DNA from 3 places in the Bacillus sp. DU-106 genome. Region 2 is predicted to be linked to each of the others. Evidence: riboswitches for the same ligand, from Rfam matches in the RefSeq annotation. Region 2 holds a riboswitch; each other region holds the start of a gene.
What was found. A riboswitch is a leader RNA that binds a small molecule or an ion and turns the genes downstream of it on or off. The one in region 2 is predicted to bind S-adenosylmethionine.
Positions count from the first base shown of each region.

Region 1: another riboswitch for S-adenosylmethionine. It lies ahead of mtnW (2,3-diketo-5-methylthiopentyl-1-phosphate enolase); the one in region 2 lies ahead of C3Y97_RS12730 (ECF-type riboflavin transporter substrate-binding protein).
Region 3: another riboswitch for S-adenosylmethionine. It lies ahead of C3Y97_RS27240 (bifunctional O-acetylhomoserine aminocarboxypropyltransferase/cysteine synthase); the one in region 2 lies ahead of C3Y97_RS12730 (ECF-type riboflavin transporter substrate-binding protein).

Region 1 is NZ_CP026607.1:4,044,913-4,051,740, forward strand. Features, by position in the region: gene C3Y97_RS20390 (carbon-nitrogen family hydrolase) at 1-438, opposite strand, end outside; gene C3Y97_RS20395 (pyridoxal phosphate-dependent aminotransferase) at 453-1,631, shown strand; SAM riboswitch class I at 1,696-1,801, shown strand; gene mtnW (2,3-diketo-5-methylthiopentyl-1-phosphate enolase) at 1,866-3,110, shown strand; gene C3Y97_RS20405 (2-hydroxy-3-keto-5-methylthiopentenyl-1-phosphate phosphatase) at 3,107-3,766, shown strand; gene C3Y97_RS20410 (methylthioribulose 1-phosphate dehydratase) at 3,763-4,401, shown strand; gene C3Y97_RS20415 (1,2-dihydroxy-3-keto-5-methylthiopentene dioxygenase) at 4,379-4,891, shown strand; gene C3Y97_RS20420 (hypothetical protein) at 5,178-5,453, shown strand; gene C3Y97_RS20425 (DUF3909 family protein) at 5,505-5,837, opposite strand; gene C3Y97_RS20430 (NAD(P)-dependent oxidoreductase) at 5,843-6,721, opposite strand; gene C3Y97_RS20435 (serine hydrolase) at 6,726-6,828, opposite strand, start outside.
Region 2 is NZ_CP026607.1:2,497,012-2,503,839, reverse strand. Features, by position in the region: gene C3Y97_RS12750 (sensor histidine kinase) at 50-1,318, shown strand; gene C3Y97_RS12745 (YjcZ family sporulation protein) at 1,411-1,518, opposite strand; gene C3Y97_RS12740 (energy-coupling factor transporter transmembrane component T family protein) at 1,656-2,456, opposite strand; gene C3Y97_RS12735 (ABC transporter ATP-binding protein) at 2,449-4,149, opposite strand; gene C3Y97_RS12730 (ECF-type riboflavin transporter substrate-binding protein) at 4,160-4,708, opposite strand; SAM riboswitch class I at 4,849-4,964, opposite strand; gene C3Y97_RS12725 (aspartate/glutamate racemase family protein) at 5,118-5,798, shown strand; gene C3Y97_RS12720 (macrolide family glycosyltransferase) at 5,889-6,828, opposite strand, start outside.
Region 3 is NZ_CP026607.1:5,321,002-5,327,829, forward strand. Features, by position in the region: gene C3Y97_RS27230 (homoserine dehydrogenase) at 1-1,033, opposite strand, end outside; gene metA (homoserine O-acetyltransferase MetA) at 1,175-2,080, opposite strand; gene C3Y97_RS27240 (bifunctional O-acetylhomoserine aminocarboxypropyltransferase/cysteine synthase) at 2,064-3,362, opposite strand; SAM riboswitch class I at 3,455-3,559, opposite strand; gene C3Y97_RS27245 (chloride channel protein) at 3,881-5,110, shown strand; gene C3Y97_RS27250 (YjjG family noncanonical pyrimidine nucleotidase) at 5,154-5,849, opposite strand; gene C3Y97_RS27255 (transcriptional regulator YeiL) at 5,957-6,628, shown strand; gene C3Y97_RS27260 (FMN-dependent NADH-azoreductase) at 6,690-6,828, opposite strand, start outside.

The DNA.
Region 1 (6,828 bases), 1.5 Mb from region 2:
ATCCATAAGCTGAAATAAATGTACTTTACTATATTCGTTGACTAACTGTCCTTCATTATTTACAACATACATCGTATTTGTAACGCCTTGCTCTGTTTGCTTTGCTATGGACCCACCAACAATATGTACATCATATCGCTTCGCCCATTCTATTAACTTTTCTTTCGTTTCCACTCCATCCCTATCTGCAATTTCAGAAAGTCTCGTTAAATCATATCCTGTTGTCCATAGTTCTGGTAAGACGATAACATCTGGCCTTTCCTTCATAGCTTCACTTATTTTATTTTTAGCATTCTCAATATTTTTTTCTACATCTCCAAAAACAATATCCATTTGAATACATGCGACTTTCATTTTTTCAGCCCCATTCTTATTTTTCTCTTTACAAAATACTGGAAAGATTATATCATTTGTCACTAGAATTGTAACAACTTTCAAAAGAGGTGGAAAGTATGAAATTATTTCAACCTTCTGAGATAGTAACATCATTGCCAACACAATTTTTCGCTTCACTTGTTGCAAAAGTTAACAAAGTCGTTGCAGCTGGTCACGATGTTATTAATCTAGGTCAAGGTAATCCAGATCAACCAACACCGCAGCATATCGTAAAAGCTTTACAAGATGCTGCCGAAAAGACCATTCATCATAAATATCCGCCATTTCGCGGACATGAAAGCTTAAAGGAAGCCGTGGCTACATTCTATAAACGTGAATATGGCGTCGAATTAAACCCAAAAACTGAAGTTGCTATTTTGTTTGGTGGGAAGGCTGGACTAGTAGAATTACCGATTTGTTTTACAAATCCTGGTGATACGATTCTCGTTCCGGATCCAGGTTATCCAGATTATTTATCCGGGGTTGCTTTAGCAAAAGCACAATTTGAAAGAATGCCACTTATTGCAGAAAATAACTTTTTACCAGATTATACGAACATTGATGACTCTATTGCAGAGCGTGCAAAATTAATGTTTTTAAACTATCCAAATAATCCTACCGGTGCTACTGCATCAAAAGATTTTTTTGATGCAACCATTCACTTTGCTAATAAACATAATATATTAGTTGTTCACGATTTTGCTTATGGCGCTATCGGATTTGATGGTCAAAAACCTGTTAGTTTCTTGCAAGCAGATGGTGCGAAAAATATAGGAATTGAAATTTACACATTATCAAAAACTTTCAATATGGCTGGCTGGCGCATCGCTTTTGCTGTAGGGAATGAAAGTGTGATTGAAACAATTAACCTATTACAAGATCATATGTATGTTAGTATATTCGGTGCAGTTCAAGATGCTGCTCGAGAAGCGCTATTAAGTTCACAGTCTTGTGTAATAGACCTTGTAAATAGTTACGAATCTCGAAGAAACGCTCTTATTTCAGCCTGTCACTCAATTGGTTGGAATGTAGACATTCCAACAGGATCATTCTTTGCATGGCTTCCCGTTCCAAAAGGATATACCTCTGAGCAATTTTCTAATATTTTACTAGAAAAAGCACATGTCGCAGTTGCTCCTGGTGTTGGATTTGGTGAGCATGGCGAAGGGTATGTCCGTGTTGGTCTCTTACATACAGAAGATAGATTACGAGAAGCCATTAATCGAATTGATAAATTAAATTTTTTCAAAAAGTAATTGACAACACGAAAAATATCTGACAAAATTCAGTTATCTTAAAAATTTAAACATTTCTAAATACTTCTTATCAAGAGCAGGTGGAGGGACGAGCCCGACGAAACCCGGCAACCGATCTACAATTGTAGACACGGTGCTAATTCTCGCAGCATTACGCTGACAGATAAGGAGCTGGTTGTAAAAAAACCTCTCCTTAGCTGAGAGGTTTTTTTATTTAACTAGGAGGTTATAACAATGAGCGGAATTATAGCGACGTATTTAATCCATGATGATTCACATAACTTAGAAAAAAAAGCTGAGCAAATTGCACTCGGTTTAACAATTGGCTCTTGGACTCATTTGCCACACTTATTGCAAGAACAATTAAAGCAGCATAAAGGCAACGTCATTCATGTTGAGGAATTAGCTGAACATGAACATACCAATTCGTATTTACGTAAAAAAGTAAAACGCGGAATTATTAAAATCGAATATCCGCTATTAAACTTCAGTCCAGATTTACCAGCGATTTTAACGACTACATTTGGAAAGCTATCACTTGATGGCGAAGTAAAATTAATTGACTTAACTTTTTCAGACGAGTTAAAAAAACATTTTCCTGGTCCAAAATTCGGGATAGATGGTATTCGAAATCTTTTACAAGTGCATGATCGTCCCCTTTTAATGAGTATTTTTAAAGGAATGATTGGACGAAACATTGGGTATTTAAAAACGCAATTACGCGATCAAGCAATTGGTGGTGTAGATATAGTAAAAGATGATGAAATATTATTTGAAAATGCATTAACACCACTTACGAAACGCATTGTATCTGGAAAAGAAGTTTTACAATCTGTATATGAAACATACGGACATAAAACGTTATATGCCGTAAATTTAACAGGACGAACTTTTGATTTAAAAGAAAATGCTAAACGTGCAGTGCAAGCTGGAGCTGATATTCTATTATTTAACGTATTTGCTTACGGACTAGATGTACTACAATCACTTGCAGAAGATGATGAAATCCCAGTTCCTATTATGGCACATCCTGCTGTAAGTGGTGCTTATTCAGCATCCAAGTTATATGGAGTTTCATCTCCATTATTACTTGGAAAGCTACTACGTTATGCTGGGGCTGACTTTTCATTATTCCCATCTCCATACGGAAGTGTTGCGCTAGAAAAAGAGGAGGCTCTTGCTATCTCAAAATATTTAACTGAAGACGATGCATCTTTCAAGAAGAGCTTTTCTGTTCCGTCTGCTGGTATTCATCCTGGTTTCGTTCCCTTTATTGTACGAGATTTCGGTAAAGATGTTGTTATTAATGCTGGCGGCGGGATACACGGACATCCAAATGGAGCGCAAGGCGGCGGTAAAGCTTTCCGTACTGCAATTGATGCTACTTTGCAAAATAAACCACTCCATGAAGTAGACGACATAAATTTGCATAGTGCACTACAAATATGGGGAAATCCCTCTTATGAGGTGAAATTATGAGTATTCAAGTATTTTGTGATTTCGATGGCACGATTACAAATAATGATAACATTATGTCCATTATGGAAAAATTCGCACCACCAGAAGCCGAAGAAGTAAAGAATAAAATTTTATCACAAGAACTATCCATTCAAGAAGGTGTTTCTCAATTATTTCAATTAATACCTACTAATCTGCACGATGATATTATTCAATTTTTAATAGAAACTGCTGAAATCCGTAGTGGTTTTCATGAGTTTATACAATTCGTAAAGGAAAATAACATTTCTTTTTACGTGATATCAGGTGGAATGGATTTCTTCGTCTATCCACTCTTACAAGGAATCATTCCAAAAGAGCAAATTTATTGTAATGAAACAGACTTTTCAGCAGAGTTTATTACAGTTAAATGGCCCCATTCTTGTGATGATCATTGTCAAAATCATTGCGGATTATGTAAATCATCATTAATCCGTAAATTAAGTGATACAGATGACTTTCATATTGTAATTGGAGATTCTATTACTGATTTACAAGCCGCGAAACAAGCTGATAAAGTATTCGCTCGCGATTTTCTTATTACAAAGTGTGAAGAAAATCATATTGCTTATACACCGTTTGAAACATTTCAAGATGTGCAAGCTGAATTAAAACTTTTGTTGGAGGTGAAGGCATGAAACAACTTTTTCGTCAATGGTATGACTTAAGCGAGATAAAAAAAGAGTTAACAACACGAAATTGGTTCCCAGCAACAAGTGGTAATATTTCTATAAAGGTTAGTCATGAACCACTTACTTTTCTTATTACGGCAAGCGGTAAAGATAAAACAAAAACCACTCCAGATGATTTTCTATTAGTAGATCATGTAGGAGTTCCCGTTTTAGAGACTGAATTACGCCCTTCAGCAGAAACAATATTGCATACACACATTTATAACAATACGAATGCCGGTTGCGTACTTCATGTTCATACAACCGATAATAATGTCATCACAAATTTATATAGTGATGCAGTCACCCTTCAAAATCAAGAAATTATTAAAGCTCTCGATATTTGGGAAGAAGGTGCAACCATTCACATTCCTATTATCGAAAACCATGCCCATATCCCAACACTTGGAGAAAACTTCCGAAAGCATATACAAGGAGATTCGGGTGCAGTATTAATCCGTAACCACGGTATTACCGTATGGGGCCGAGATAGCTTTGATGCAAAGAAGAGATTAGAAGCTTATGAGTTTTTATTCCAATTTCATATAAAACTATTATCAATTCAAGGAGGCGTTTCTAATGGCGCAAATTCGTATTCATGAAGTAAATACTCGTATTGAAAATGAAGTGGAAGTATCTAAATTTCTACAAGAGGAAGGCGTTTTATATGAGAAATGGAATATTTCTAAACTTCCTACTCATTTAAATGAAAATTATTCGTTAACAGATGAAAACAAAGCTGAAATATTAGCTATTTTTTCAAAAGAAATCGCTGATGTTTCAGCACGTCGAGGTTATAAAGCACATGATGTAATCTCACTTTCAAGTAGCACACCTAACCTTGACGAATTATTAATTAATTTCCAAAAGGAACACCATCATACAGATGACGAAGTTCGCTTTATCGTCAGTGGTCACGGCATTTTCGCTATTGAAGGTAAAGATGGGAAATTCTTTGATGTTGAACTTGAGCCAGGCGATTTAATATCTGTTCCTGAAAATGCAAGACATTATTTTACCTTGCAAGATGATCGCCAAGTTGTAGCTATTCGTATTTTTGTGACAACTGAAGGCTGGGTTCCAATCTATTAAGGTAGTTAGTTGAATAAAAGGACTTGGACCCCCTTTTCCAAACTTTTATTCACTCTACATATATACATCCTCCTATGGAAAAGGCTTATTTCATTTTGAAATAAGTCTGATTTTTTATTTACTTGAAAGTACCATTTCATCACAAATTTACACCTTAATTTTTCAAGTGCATTTTTCGAACATTTTTTGAACATTTATTGAATTTTTTCTGAAAATTCTGTTTTATATGTGATATACTACAATTAACTTAGAAGGAAAATAATATCGCAAACAGAGGGGGATAATCATGAGCTTACTTATCGCACTTATACTTGGAGTTACATGTGGAGCATTTCCTGTTATTTTAGGAGCTATTATGGAAGAGTTAGAAATTGGTGTTTTAGGATTTGTCGCATCTTGTGTAAGCGCTTTATTATTTGGTTTATTCGGCGCTATTCCTGTTTCAATTCTGTGTGCTTTTTATATAATACGCCATGCTCGTACAAAACAATTTGGTCCTAATCACATCGCACAAATTATCCCGTTCCCGGTTGAACGATGCCGACGCGCTTCTAACTTATAATTATAAAAATTAAAGATGACTAAATAAATAAAAGTCCTCAAATGAGGACTTTTATTTATTTTCTTCTAGAAATTGAAACAATTCTTGTAGATGTAGGGCATCTTCACCATAGCTAACAGATACATGAAATATACCATCAATCTCAGCTTGCATATAAAGATCCACTCCATCACGATCATATTTCAATGCCAAATAAAACTCCATTTCTTCTAACATCTTTTTTGAGGTTCGAATTACATAATGTCCCTTCTCATCTCTTCCATATTCAAATTCTGGTTCAAAATCATATTTTTGTTTAAAAGCTTCTTTTTGTTTTTCATTAATTTGCATACAAGTAGCTCGCTGTACAGTATCAATCATCTCATCAAACTTTTGAAGGTCCACCTCGTTTACCCCCTTATATATTTTTTATATAGTACTTGTGTTCCACTATTTTCTTCGCCATCCTTAATTAACTCTTCATACAATTCTTTCGCCAAACTTAAGCCTGGGACTGGTAATTGTAATTTTTCTGCTTCCTCTAAAGCAATTTTCATATCTTTCATAAAATGCTTTACATAAAATCCTGGCTCAAAGTCTCCTTTTAACATTCGAGGAGCTAAATTACTTAATGACCAGCTACCTGCTGCCCCTGTTGAAATACTCTCTAACACTTTATCTGGATTCAGTCCAGCCTTCTTCGCGTAAGCAACAGCTTCACATACTCCAATCATATTGGAAGCAATCGCAATTTGATTGCACATTTTTGTATGTTGTCCACTCCCAGCTGGTCCTTGTAATTGAATGTTTGTTCCTAACTTTTCAAGTAAAGGTAAGCATCTATCATATATTTCTTTCTCCCCACCTACCATAATTGCGAGTTTTGCTTCTTTCGCACCAACATCTCCTCCTGAGACAGGTGCATCTAACGTATATATATTTTTGCTTTTTGCAACTTCATTAATCCGTTTTGCTAAAGTAGGTGTAGATGTCGTAAAGTCAATTGCTATCATACCTTCTTTGGCATGTTCTATAATTCCTTCTATACCAAAATACACTTCTTCTACATCATGTGGATATCCAACCATTGTCATTACAATATCAACTTGCTTTACTAACTCTTTTGGCGTATTACACCAATTTGCACCATCTTGCACTAAAGAATCTGTTTTTGCTTTCGTTCTATTATATACATATACTTTATGACCATCTTGCATTAAGTGATAAACCATACTTTTTCCCATTACGCCAATACCAATGAAACCTATTGATAAAGTTTTATGTTCCATTTTCTCATCCCCTTTGTTCTAATAAATCATTTACCATCTTTCGGAACTCTTTATTAAAGTCATCATCCATACTATTTTTCACATTTGAAAATAAAATAACAAAAGTT
Region 2 (6,828 bases):
CATGTATAATACATATGTTAAGTAAATTCAGAATAACGAGGCAAATATTATGGACTTTGTTTATATTAATCAAAACGTGTTAAATAATCTTCTATACATTTTATGTAGTATATTTGTTTTTTATTTCATATATGATAGCCGGCACTATTTAAAGAAATATAAAATACTACTGATTACCCTTTGTTCTAGTATTCCGCTTATTTTATGTATGCGATACCCTATCTATATGGATGAAAGTTGTATTCATGATTTAAGACAAATTCCGGTCATAATAGCTACGCTTTATGGTGGATTCCCTGTCGGTATCATATTATTTACAATTTTATTAATTACAAGATTTATATTTTATGGATTTAATATGCTAACAGTCGTTGTTTACGGAATAATGTTCATCGTTACAGCACTCGCATCTTCAAAATTTAATACATATAATAGAAAACTTAAAGTAGCTTTTTCCATGTTTTTAACCTTTTTCCTAGCAATATTTACAACTTTAATTGTATTAACTTTATCAGATTTTGAAGTGAATAATTTGTATATTATTTATTTCATGGTATTACCGACTACTTTAATGTTATTTATTGTTTATATAAATGAAGTTATAAAGGATGCTGTATTAATGCGCTCAAAATTAATTAAAATGGAAAAAATGGAGATTGTTAGCCAACTCGCTGCAAGTATATCGCACGAAGTAAGGAATCCCTTAACGGTTGTAAAAGGATTTACACAGCTTTTAAAAACACCAAATTTAACTCCTGAATCAAGAGACGAATATATTAAACATATACTTGAAGAGTTAAATCGTGCCCAAGAAATTATCGATGATTACTTAACGTTTGCCAAACCTGCTCCAGAAAAATTAGATCAAATTTCAGTAAAACAAGAGTTAAATCGAGTTATTAATATGATATTGCCATTGTGTAATATGAATACGATACATATTACACAGGATTTTTCTGAGGCAACCATTGTTGGTAATAAACAGCACTTTCAACAATGTTTTTTAAACTTAATAAAAAACAGTATTGAAGCAATGCCTAATGGTGGTACCTTAAATATTTCCTCATCTATCAATAATAGTAAAGTTGAAATACGAATTGAAGATAGCGGAGTTGGAATGTCACAGGAGCAAATACATCGATTCGGTGAACCGTATTTTAGTACAAAAACAAAAGGAACCGGTTTAGGTACAATGGTTGCTGTTAAGATTATTGAGACGATGCATGGAAGTTTAAAGATCCGGAGTATCGTTAGTAAAGGAACGACTTTAACGATTACGTTCCCGAAATATAGTGAGAATACGCATTTAAACAAATAAAAAAGGAGCATAGTTGCTCCTTTTTTATTTGTTTCGATACATAAGTATCTTCAATGTTTTTTTAGTTTACATTTGTGAAGACTAATTAAAAATTAGTATCCTCCGCCCCAGCAGCTGCATCCTACAATTATTAATAGAATGAATAACACAACTAGTAAAGCGAAACCTCCACCAAAACCACAAGAACCACCGTAACTCATATTTTCTCCTCCTTTTGGTTTGAAAACTAATAGGTAGTTGATCATTTTAAACTGGTTCGTATTATACATTATGTATATATCCCTTTTTTGAGCATGTCTACATAAAAATAAGTAAAAGCACTCGTTTAAAGAGTGCTTTAAAATGGATACCAAAAGTTTTGAAATACGTTTAATTTTAAATATACCGCAACAATAAATATGAAAATACCGGCAAATAAAGCGATGAAATCTTCACGTTTCGCCTTACTTGTATAAAACCATGTACGTTTATCCTTCTTTCCAAATCCTCTTAAATCCATTGCATTTGAAACCGTATCTATTCTTTCTAGAGAATGAATGATTAGTGGCCAGAAAATTAAAACACGGTTCTTCATACGAACCCATAAACTTGCTTCTCCTTTTTCAAAAGCCACTCCTCTCGCTTCTTGCGCGTGTTTAATAATTTTATACTCAGACTGGATGTCAGGAATATAACGTAGTGCAATATTTATTGCATATGTAATCTTATAATGAATACCAAGTTTACTTAAGCTACTTACAAATTCGCTTGGATCTGTCGTGTAAATAAAAAGAAGTGTAAATGGTAATAACGTAAAATACTTTAATGAAAGTGTAGCTGCATAAAATAATGTTTCATATGTAATCGTTGCATATCCAACATGTAAAAACGCGGTATATGATTCAGTTAATTCAGATCCATGAGTTGGTGTAATAAATAAAATCATGACAGAGTTTAATAAACTAAATGTAAATATGACACTAAAAACAATTAAAATTTTACGAAATGGAATTTTAGCAATGCTGAGTCCGATACACCCAATAATAAATAATATTAGCAACACCCGAAAATCAAAAAACAAAAAAGTAAGCGTCATACAAAAAATAAATAAAAACAATTTCACTACCCCATCCATACGATGAAAATATGTACTATGCACCTTCCTCCCTCCTATTACTGTCTAAATAAAGCTCCATAAATTTTTCTGGACATGCAATCCCACTAAATTTAATAAACTTGGTTAAAGAACTCTCTCTTAAGTTGGCTCTTTGTAACGTTTCTTGATTGCCTAATACATCAAACACTGTATTATCCGCAATAATTTTCCCTTCATGTAGAACTACTGCACGGTCTGTATATTCTAGCGCGAGATTCATATCGTGAGTGATAACAACAAATGAAATTCCCTTTTTAGCTAGGTTTTTAATAAACGACATAAATTGTTTATAATGATAATAATCTTGTCCTGCTGTCGGTTCATCTAATATGATAAGCTTAGGATTTGTTGTTAATACAGATGCGATTGTTAGTCTCTTTTTTTGCCCATAGCTTAGTGCTTGAATTGGCCAATTACGAAATGGATATAAGCCACAAATTTTTAAAATCCCTTCTACTTTATTCTTAATTTCTTCCTTAGAAAAATTATGTAATGTTAATGTAAATGAAACTTCTTCAAAAACAGTAGGCTGTGTAATCATATGATTTGGATTTTGCATCACGTAAGATATGATTTCCCCACGTTTACGAATAGACCAAGAACTAATATCTTCACCTTTTAACGCAATTTTCCCATTTTTCATTTTGTTTATACCTATAAGACTATGAGCTAATGTTGATTTCCCTGCTCCATTATGTCCTAACAGTGCCACAATTTCTCCTTCATATATTAAAAGGTTTACATTTTCTAATACTTTTTGTTTATTAGGGTATGAAAATGATAAATTCTCCACTTTAAGTAATTCCTTGTTTTTAGCATTCCTTTCTAATATGACTTGTTTCTCCATCCACTCTTTTATAACGTTGCTTACCTTTTCTTTTTGAAGGTTTTCCATTGGATATATTACGTCATTATTACGATCAAAATGTAATCTCTTTAATGCTTCGATGTAAATAGGCTCTCTTAAGCCAATACGTGGTAATATATTTGACGCTAAGATTTCTTTTGGTGTTCCCATCGCAATGACTTTACCTTCATCAATTAATATAACTTTGTCTAAATCCAGTTTTAAAATTTCTTCTATCCTATGTTCGATAATAACAATCGTTTTATTATACTGCTCATGTATATCTTTCATAAGTTCTATCGTATGTATGGCGCTTAGTGGATCTAAGTTCGCTAATGGTTCATCGAACAATAATATATCCGCATTTGTTGTTAATAAACCAGCAAGAGAAACTGTTTGCTTTTGACCTCCTGATAATTCATGTGGACTTTGTTTATGAAACGTATGCATCTTCACCTTTCTTAATGAGTCCGAAACAATCTTTTTCATGTTATCTTGCTTTACACATTCATTTTCTAAATAAAAAGCTACATCTTCTTCTACTGTCAGACCAATAAATTGAGCATCTTGATCTTGTAAAATTGTTCCTACCTGTTTACTTTGTTCAAAAATACTTCCTTCCCTTGGGTCTTTACCGGCAATTAAAACGTTACCTGTGCTATTCCCTTCGTAAGAAAATGGGATTAGCCCATTTATACAATGAGCTAATGTCGACTTTCCTGAACCACTTCGTCCAGCAATTAGCACTTTTTCCCCAGGGTATATATGAAAGGTAATATCACTTAAAGTAGGCTGCGCAGCATGCCCATATTGAAAGGTGAATTGTTCAAACGAAATAATTGGTTGCATGTTAACATCCCTACTTTTCAATTTTTAAATGTGTATGTTTCTTATTGGATTTCGCCAAACCAATTGTAAGTGGCAATCCAAGTACTAAGAAAACGATGACATCGGAAATTGTTGCTCCTAATACTTGTATAACAATTTTGTCAAATGGTTCTCCCATCACAATAATATCGAATGCCCCAGCAAATATAATAGCAATGACAATACCAACTAGCCCAGTAATTGCTAAATAAGAAATATCCCCCTTGTTAAACGACCCGTTTTTCACACTAAAACCAACTCTTTTTTGAATAAGCCCCATTGAAAAACCAATAATTCCTGAACTAATAACCCATCCCCACCAAATACCCCATCCAGCAATCGTATCTGTTACGGTATGACCGATAAGTCCGATTAACAGTCCTGCCACTGGACCAAATAATGCTCCAAAAACAGTTAATATAGCTAATGCTGGTTTAATAAATGTATTCGGTGCAATAGAAAATCCCCAAAGTCCTAATATCCCGTATAATGCTGCTCCAATACCGATTGCTACTACTAACTTTGTTGATAATTTATTCATGACAATTCCCCTCTCATATTAGTCAACTTTTATTACTCTATATTTAATTTAAAAATGAATTATGCATCGACACTCCCTTTCTATACAACAAAAAAATGACCTCTTACATAAGAGGTCACTTTCTTTCACTTTCAAGAATCCTCTTATCTTTCAAAAAACACATCGTGTCCTCTGCGGAATTAGCACCTTCCTATAAAATTGCATAGGGGTTGCTGAGGTTTCTTAGGGCCGTTCCCTCCACCTCTCTGGATAAGTATTAATTTGTAATTCGTATTATGGCACTAAAGAATGTAAATTTCAACACTTTTCTTACTATTTTTATTTTTTATTAAATAGCACATTTAAATCATTGTATTCTTATCGGAATTATGAAATAATGAATTCAAAATCGTTTCGGGAGGACTGCATTATGAAAGTTATTGGTTTGATTGGAGGATTAAGTTGGGAATCTACATCATTATACTATAAACATATTAATACACTTACACTCTCTCAATACGATCAAAATGCGAAGCTAATTTTATATAGTATGGACTTTGGTGAAGTAACTACTTTATTACAAAACCATCAATATGAAGAAGTGAAAAATGAACTAGTTACAGTTGCAAAGAAAGTTGAAAAATCTGGGGCTGAATGTTTATTAATGTGTTCAAATACTGTACATCTATTTGCCGAGGAGGTAGAACAAGCAATATCTATCCCGCTTCTTCACATTGGTGATGTAAGTGCTAAAGAAATGGTAGAACAGAATATAAAACGTATCGGACTATTAGGAACAAAACAAACGATGGAGCAAGATTTCTATAAATCACGATTAGCGAAATATAACATTGAGACAATTATCCCAAATGACGAGGAAAGAACTTTTATCCACCATGTCATATTAGATGAATTAAGTAGAGGGATCATTTCAGAAACATCTAAAAAAAGGTTATTACAAATTACAAAATTATTAATTCAAAACGGTGCTGAAGGTATATTATTAGGCTGCACTGAAATACCTTTACTCATCTCCCAAAATGATCTTACTGTTCCCGTTTTTGATACTGCTTTTTTACATGCAAATACTGCTGTACAATTTGCTGGATAAGAATACACAAGCATAAAGGTGAGAACCTCTATGCTTGTATACAGTTACGACTATTTATCCCGCTATTTGCAGGCAGTAAAGCCCCACCAATTAAAGTTTTACTTTATTTAAAAGAGATTCAATAACTGCAATCGCTTCTTTTGAACCACCACATTCTAAAAAGCTATCATTAAGTTTTCTTATACCATATTTATACTTTTCATTTGAAAGTACATCTGTTACGGCCTCTTTTAAAGTGTGTACATTAACATGTTCTTTCAATAGTCTATGTGCCGCTTCAAGCTCAGTTAATCTTTGCGCTATCATTGGCTGATCTTTATCATGCGGTATTATTACAAATGGGACATTATAATGAATGGCATCGTGTACACTATTCATACCACCATGTGTAATAAAAACATCTGCTTCATTTAATATTTCTGATTGAGGTACGTATGGAGCAATTATAAAATTATCTGGTGCTTCCTTAATTTTAGAAATATCATTTCTATCACCAATTGCCATTACAACTATCCCATCAAAATCTGAAAAAGTATCAATACAAGTATTAAAGAATGGTTCGAGTCCTTCAAGCAGTGTTCCCATTGAAATATAAATAACTTTCTTTTCTTTAAGTGATTCCAGTAGAAACTTTATATTTGTTTTACGCTTTGAAATACTCGGTCCAATAAAAATGTTATTTTCCCCGAACGATTCGCTATTAGGTTGGAAATAACGACTTGTGTATACGAGACAAACATCACCCTTATTATTCATAAATTGAAGATTATTCTTTGGTTTTACTCCAAATTTATGTTCCATCTGATTTAGTAATTTTTCAGAGATTTCCTCTGGTTGAAATGGCATATCTGCATTTGGATGAAAAGGTAATGTCTTCAAAAATTCTGGCGGAATTAAAAATATAGGTGAGGACACTACACCTGGAACTTGTAAATATTCCTTTACTAACTCTCCTGCGCCAAATATATCATAAATTACGAAATCAAAATTTATACTTTCATATAATTGTTTCGTAATTTCTAATATATAT
Region 3 (6,828 bases), 2.6 Mb from region 2:
TTTCGTCTGGCTCTTTTAATACTTTTTGATATTGTGGGACTACAGCACTATTTCCTGTTACCCCTAATCTAATATTTTGCATTACAGCAACTAAATCCGAAACAACAGCTGTAGCTGTCGGTAAACTTCCTGCGCCTGGTCCATAAAACATCGTTTCCCCAACTGCTTCACCGTACACATACACAGCGTTATATTCATTTTGTACTGCTGCAAGAGGATGTGTATTTGGAAGTAAAGTTGGTTCAACTGTAACCTCCAATTTTTCACCATCTCGTTTTGCAAGACCGATTAATTTAATTGTATAACCTAAGCTCTTACTGTATTCAATATCTTCCTCTGTAATAGAGGTAATACCTTTTACTTTCACATCTCCAAGCTCTACATTTGTAGAGAAACCGAGGGTAGCTAAAATCGTCATTTTTCTTGCTGCATCTAAACCTTCTACATCTGATGTTGGATCTGCTTCTGCAAATCCAAGTTGTTGGGCTTCTTTTAACACGTCGTTATATGCTCTCCCTTCGTCTGACATTTTCGTCAAAATAAAATTTGTTGTTCCATTTACAATTCCCATTACTTTCGTAATAAGATCTGAAGAAAGTCCTTCTACGATACTGCGTAAAATTGGAATTCCCCCTGCCACACTCGCCTCATAGAATAAATCAGCCTTATTATCTTTTGCTGTCGCTAATAATTCAGCTCCATGTAATGCCATTAAGTCTTTATTTGCAGTTACAACATGCTTTCCGCTTTTTAAAGCTTGTAAAATATATGATTTTGCATCATCAATGCCACCCATCACTTCAATAACAACATCAATATTTGGATTATCTAAAATTTCATTTGCATCTTGTGTTAATAGAGTAGAAGGTACCTCTACCTCTCTCTCTTTCTCAATGTTTTGCACTAATACTTTCGTTACCTTCACTGGACAACCTACTTGGTGTATGAGTCGTTCTTGATGATCCGTAATAATACGAACCACACCACTGCCAACTGTCCCAAGACCTAATAACCCAACTTGAATTTCTTTCATAGTACTGTCCACCCCTCAAAAATTGTGTTTAGATGAAATTATATGAGTAAAAAATCTGAAAAACAATGTATTTTGAACATTCGGAAAAATAAAGGTTAATCTTTACAAGGAAAACGTTGCCACGTGTTACACAATCTTTCTTTACAATATATAAGGGGTTTCTTGATACACGTAATAATTTAACCAATTAGAAAACAATAAATTACCATGACTTCTCCACCTAACAAGCGGCTTTTCATCTGGATTATTATGTTTAAAATAGTTTTTTGGCACATCAATATTTAATCCCTTGTCACGATCTCGTTCGTATTCTTGTTTTAACGTCTCACAACTATATTCGCTATGTCCAAGGGCAAACACTTGCCTTCCTTCTGGCCCAATAACAAGGTGAACACCTGCTTCTTCAGAGTTTGCTAACAATGTTAATTCTTTCACTCCTCTAATATCATTCTCTCGTACTTCTGTATGACGAGAATGCGGAGCAAAAAACAATTCATCAAATCCTTGTAATAATTTCACATGTTGCTCGCAAACTTCATGTTCAAATACACCGAACACTTTTTCCTTAAGGGGATACTTTGGAACACCATAATGATAGTACAAGCCAGCCTGTGCCCCCCAGCAAATATGGAGCGTAGATGTTACATTCGTTTTTGAATACTCCATAATATGTTTAAGCTCTTCCCAATAATCTACCTCTTCAAAAGCAAGGGTCTCCACTGGCGCTCCTGTAATAATGAGCCCATCAAACTTTTCATTTTCAATATCACGAAACGTTTTATAAAAGCTTGTTAAATGTTCTTGCGTTACATTACGCGATAGATGTGATTCCATATGAAGCAAATGAACATCTAATTGTAACGGCGTGTTTCCAATTAAGCGAAGTAATTGCGCCTCTGTATCTTGTTTCGTTGGCATTAAATTTAATATAGCAATTTTTAAAGCACGTATATCTTGTGTTTCTGCCCGCTCCTTCGTCATTACAAAAATATTTTCTTTTTGCAACACTTTGCGAGCCGGTAAATCTTTATCAATTATGATCGGCATGTGTTTTGCCTCCAACTAGAGCTGCTTCCAAATCTGCAATAATATCAGAAACATCTTCTATACCAACCGATAAACGAATTAAATCAGATGTAACACCCGCTAAACGCTGATCTTCAGCATTTAATTGTCTATGCGTCGTACTAGCAGGATGTATAACGCAAGTTCGTGCATCAGCTACGTGCGTTACAAGAGTTGCTAGTTTTACATTTGCGATAAATTCTTTTGCTGCTTCTAATCCGCCTTTAATACCGAAAGTTAAAACACCACTAGCACCTTTTTTCAAGTACTGTTGTGCTAACGAGTAATTTTCATTACTATCTAACCCCGGATAATTCACCCATTCAATACGTTCATGATTAGCAAGCCACTTAGCAACTGCCAGAGCATTTTCACTATGACGCTCCATTCGTAAATGCAAAGTCTCTAAGCCAATATTGCTAATATATGCATTGAATGGGCTCATACAATTTCCATAATCTCTTAATAGCTGAACACGTGCTTTCACAATATACGCTGCTGCACCAAAGTTTTGAACGTAACTTACACCGTGATAACTTGGATCTGGTTCAACAAGCTCAGGATACTTTCCATTTGTCCAATCAAAGTTTCCACCGTCAATTACAATACCGCCTAAGGAGCTCGCATGCCCATCGATATACTTCGTCGTAGAATGAACAATAATATTTGCCCCATGTTCAAATGCCTGGCATAAATAAGGAGTTGCTAATGTATTATCAACGATAAAAGGTACCTCTAATTCTTTAGCGGCAGCTGAAAATTCTTTAAAATTTAAAACATTCATCGCTGGATTTCCTAACGATTCTGCATAGATAAGTTTCGTCTTGTCATTAGCAAGCGCCGTAATTTCATCTGCCGTTAAATTTGGATTAAAGAACGTAACATCAATGCCAAGCTTACGTAAACTCACCCCAAATAAATTAAACGTTCCCCCGTAAACAGTTGAAGAGCAAAGTAAATGGTCTCCACTACTACAAATATTTAAAACTGCGAGCATAATAGCTGCTTGCCCAGAAGCCGTTGCAACAGCTCCTACACCGCCTTCTAAATCTGATAATTTCTGCTCAAATGCTGCTAGAGTAGGGTTTCCAATACGTGTATAAATATATCCTTCTGCCTCTAAGTTAAATAGAGCTGCTAAATCATCCGAAGTATCGTATTTATACGTTGTGCTTTGATAAAGTGGTAAAACACGTGGTTCACCATTCTTTGGCGTATAGCCACCTTGCACACAAATTGTTCCTTTTCCCCATGATTCTCCCATCTCTCATTCTCCTTTCTTTTATACAAAATAAAAAACTGCCCCTTTCCTGAAAACAAGAAAGGAGCAGTTTGAAAACACGCTCTAAAGGCTCTTTCTTATCTCTCAGGATTACTACCTGCAGGATTTGGCACAATTCCGTTATACGGCTGTTGCCAAGGTTTCATCGGGCCTGTCCCTCCACCTTTTCTTGATAAGACTATGCAATTACCGTTGATTTTATAGCAATAATTTCCTAATGTCAAACAGTTTTTCTGAATGTTCTAAAATAAATGTTAACAGTTTCATATAAAGCAACAAAAGAAATATATTCTAGTCTATTTCAAAAAAGACCTTTAAAAACCTCAAATCAGTCTATAAAATTAAATAAGTAATTTAACCTATAAATTCAAATTCCCCAAAAGTTAGCCTATATGTTGAATAGGCCATCTTCTCAAAAAGATACTATATATATTCAATCCATTTTTCACTAGTATATTTCACTTTTTTCCCTACTAAGATTTACATAACGGAGGTATAACATGACAAATAAAAAAGATATGCATTACATACTTGCTCTATATGGCATTCTTCTAGGATCTATAGTAGGAGCTACAGTCTGGTTATTTTTAGTCACAATAAATATTGGAATCCACTTTATTTGGGGATACTTGCCTGAAGTTCTCTCTTTTCCCTCTTATTACACCCTTTGCGTAACAATAATTGGCGGGGTCCTTGTTGGTCTATCACAAAAACATTTCGGTACATACCCACGCCTTATGCCTGAAGTAATGGCTGAATATAAAAAAACTGGTCGAATCGAATATCGCTTTGTCCATCGGGCTACTTTAACAGCGATTATTGTTTTAATTTTCGGTGCTAGTCTTGGTCCAGAAGCCGCACTAGTTGGAATTATAGGCGGACTGTGCACATGGGTAGGGGATCGCTTTAAATTTGCCTTAAAGGGTATGAATGAGCTAACCGAGATCGGAATTGGCGCTACTTTAAGTGTCATTTTTAACGCACCATTATTCGGTTATTTAGCACCAAATGAAAATGAGGGGGAAGAAATTGCTGCTTTTTCTAAAGGAAAAAAAGCGATTGTATACTTAGCTACTACTTTCGCAGGTTTTTCTGTTTATTTACTACTGAGTAAACTTGATAATCGTGGATCCTTTATTGTTGATTTCGGGGAAGGTGCACTTTCTTTCAATGAATGGATTGCATTTCTTCCACTTGCTAGTATCGGCGCTATAGTTGGTTTCTTTTATTTCAAGTTAGAATTCACATTAGAAAAGTTAATTCACCCTTTTAGAGAATACAAGCTGACACTCGGAATTATCGGTGGTATTTTATTAGGAATCGGGGGAACTTTTCTTCCGTACACATTATTTTCAGGGGAACATCAATTAAAAGAATTAGTTGTTGAATGGAGCCATTTATCTTTTTGGATACTACTTCTTTCAGGGATTTTAAAGTTGTGCATTACTGCCGTTTGTTTGAACACAGGGTGGCGAGGTGGACATATCTTCCCAATTATATTTTCTGGTTCAAGTATCGGATACGCTGTAGCATCTATTCTTCCTATAGATCCAGTAGCATCTGTTGCCATCGTAACGACAGCAATTTCAAGCTATGCGTTACGAAAGCCAATAGCTATAACATTACTATTACTTATGTTTTTCCCGCTTAATTTACTATTGCCCATGCTTGGTGCAGCTGCTATCGGGAATGCCTTTCCACTCCCAAAACATAACGAAAATAAAAATTAATAAAAATAGGCAGTGGGGACGAAAGCTCCACTGCCTATTTTTATTACACATGCTGCTTTAATAAAGCTTCTAACTCCTCAAAATTATGCACTTCATATGTCGGTATAATCCCACTATCATTTAATTTCCTTTCTGGATTAAACCAACAAGTATCAATTCCCGCTACATATCCACCTTTAATATCAGCGCTTAATGAATCCCCAATAATCAGCCCTTCTTCAGGTGCAAAGTTAGGAATCCGTTCAAAAACATAATCAAAATACTCTTTCATCGGTTTTTGAAAACCTGTATCTTCCGAAACAAAGACATCTTTAAATAATGAATGTAACCCTGCATTACGCAAACGTTTATCTTGCGTCTTAGAAACACCATTTGTCACTATATACAATTCATACTCCCCTTGAATTTGATTTATAAATTCAAACGCACCTTGCATGAGTTGATTTCCTTCTTCTAAGTAGTTACGATAATTATTTTCGAATAATATTCCATTTACTTCTTCTCCATACTCTTTAAACAACAGAGAGAATCGTGTATTTACAACTTCATTGCGTGATAGTTCACCTTTTTCAAAAGCATCCCAAAGACCTTTATTTATTTTTTTATAACGAGTCTCTATCTCGTCTGTTAAAGGGATTCCCTTCTCTTCAAAAAGTACCCGTAAAGCCACTTTTTCAGCCTTTTGGAAGTCTAGTAATGTATCATCTACATCAAATAACAATGTTTTATATTTTTTCATAAATTCATCACACTCTCTTTTCTACAAAAACAAATTTACATAAATCGTATCATTCCTTCTTGTAAAGATAATAGGAGATATCTCATACTATACATAGGGGTGAAAATATGAAAATCAGCAAAAATGAGGAAGAAATTTATCAATACATGCGAATCCATCAATTCCATACCCTATTTTCATTTCATGTCTTGCCATATGTAGAGCTGCATTCTTTTCAAACGAAAGAGATGATATGTAGCGAAGGAAATGCTCTTCCTTATCTCTATTACTTAATTTCTGGGAGAGCCAAAATATATATGAGTCATAAAAACGGGAAGGTTTCATTAATTAATTTTATTCAAGCACCATCTTTTATCGGAGAATTAGGATTAATAGGAGTAGAAAATATTACTAAGTCCGTTGAAGTACTAGAAGATTGTGTGTGTTTGGCACTTCCTCTTAAAGATTGTCAGCAACTTTTATTACAAGATGCAACGTTTTTACAGCACTTATGTAAATTTATTGGAGAAAAGACAATTACTCGCACTGAAAATTACGCAAAAAACTATAGTTATCCTTTTGAAAATCGATTAGCTGCTTTTATTTTATTAACAGAGCAAAATAATTGTTATATAGAAAAGCATACCGAGGCCTCGGAATATTTAAATGTCAGCTACCGTCATCTTTTATATGTATTAAATCAGTTTTGCCAACAAAATTATTTAAGAAAAGAAGGCCGAACATATTATATACAAGATCGAAATACATTAGAAAAGCTGGCTGATGAACTAAAAATATAAAAAAGCAGCATTAACGTTTACATGTTAATGCTGTTTTTTCGAGTGACGATTATAATTTTAATTAAAATTTACTTGCTACTTTAGCTGCTTCTTCAAGACCTGCAGCGATGATTTCTTCTGCTTTATCTGGGAATTGGTTATGTCCTTCAATAACTACTGTTTCCATGTTTGTTGCGCCGAAGAAGCCCATCATACTTGCT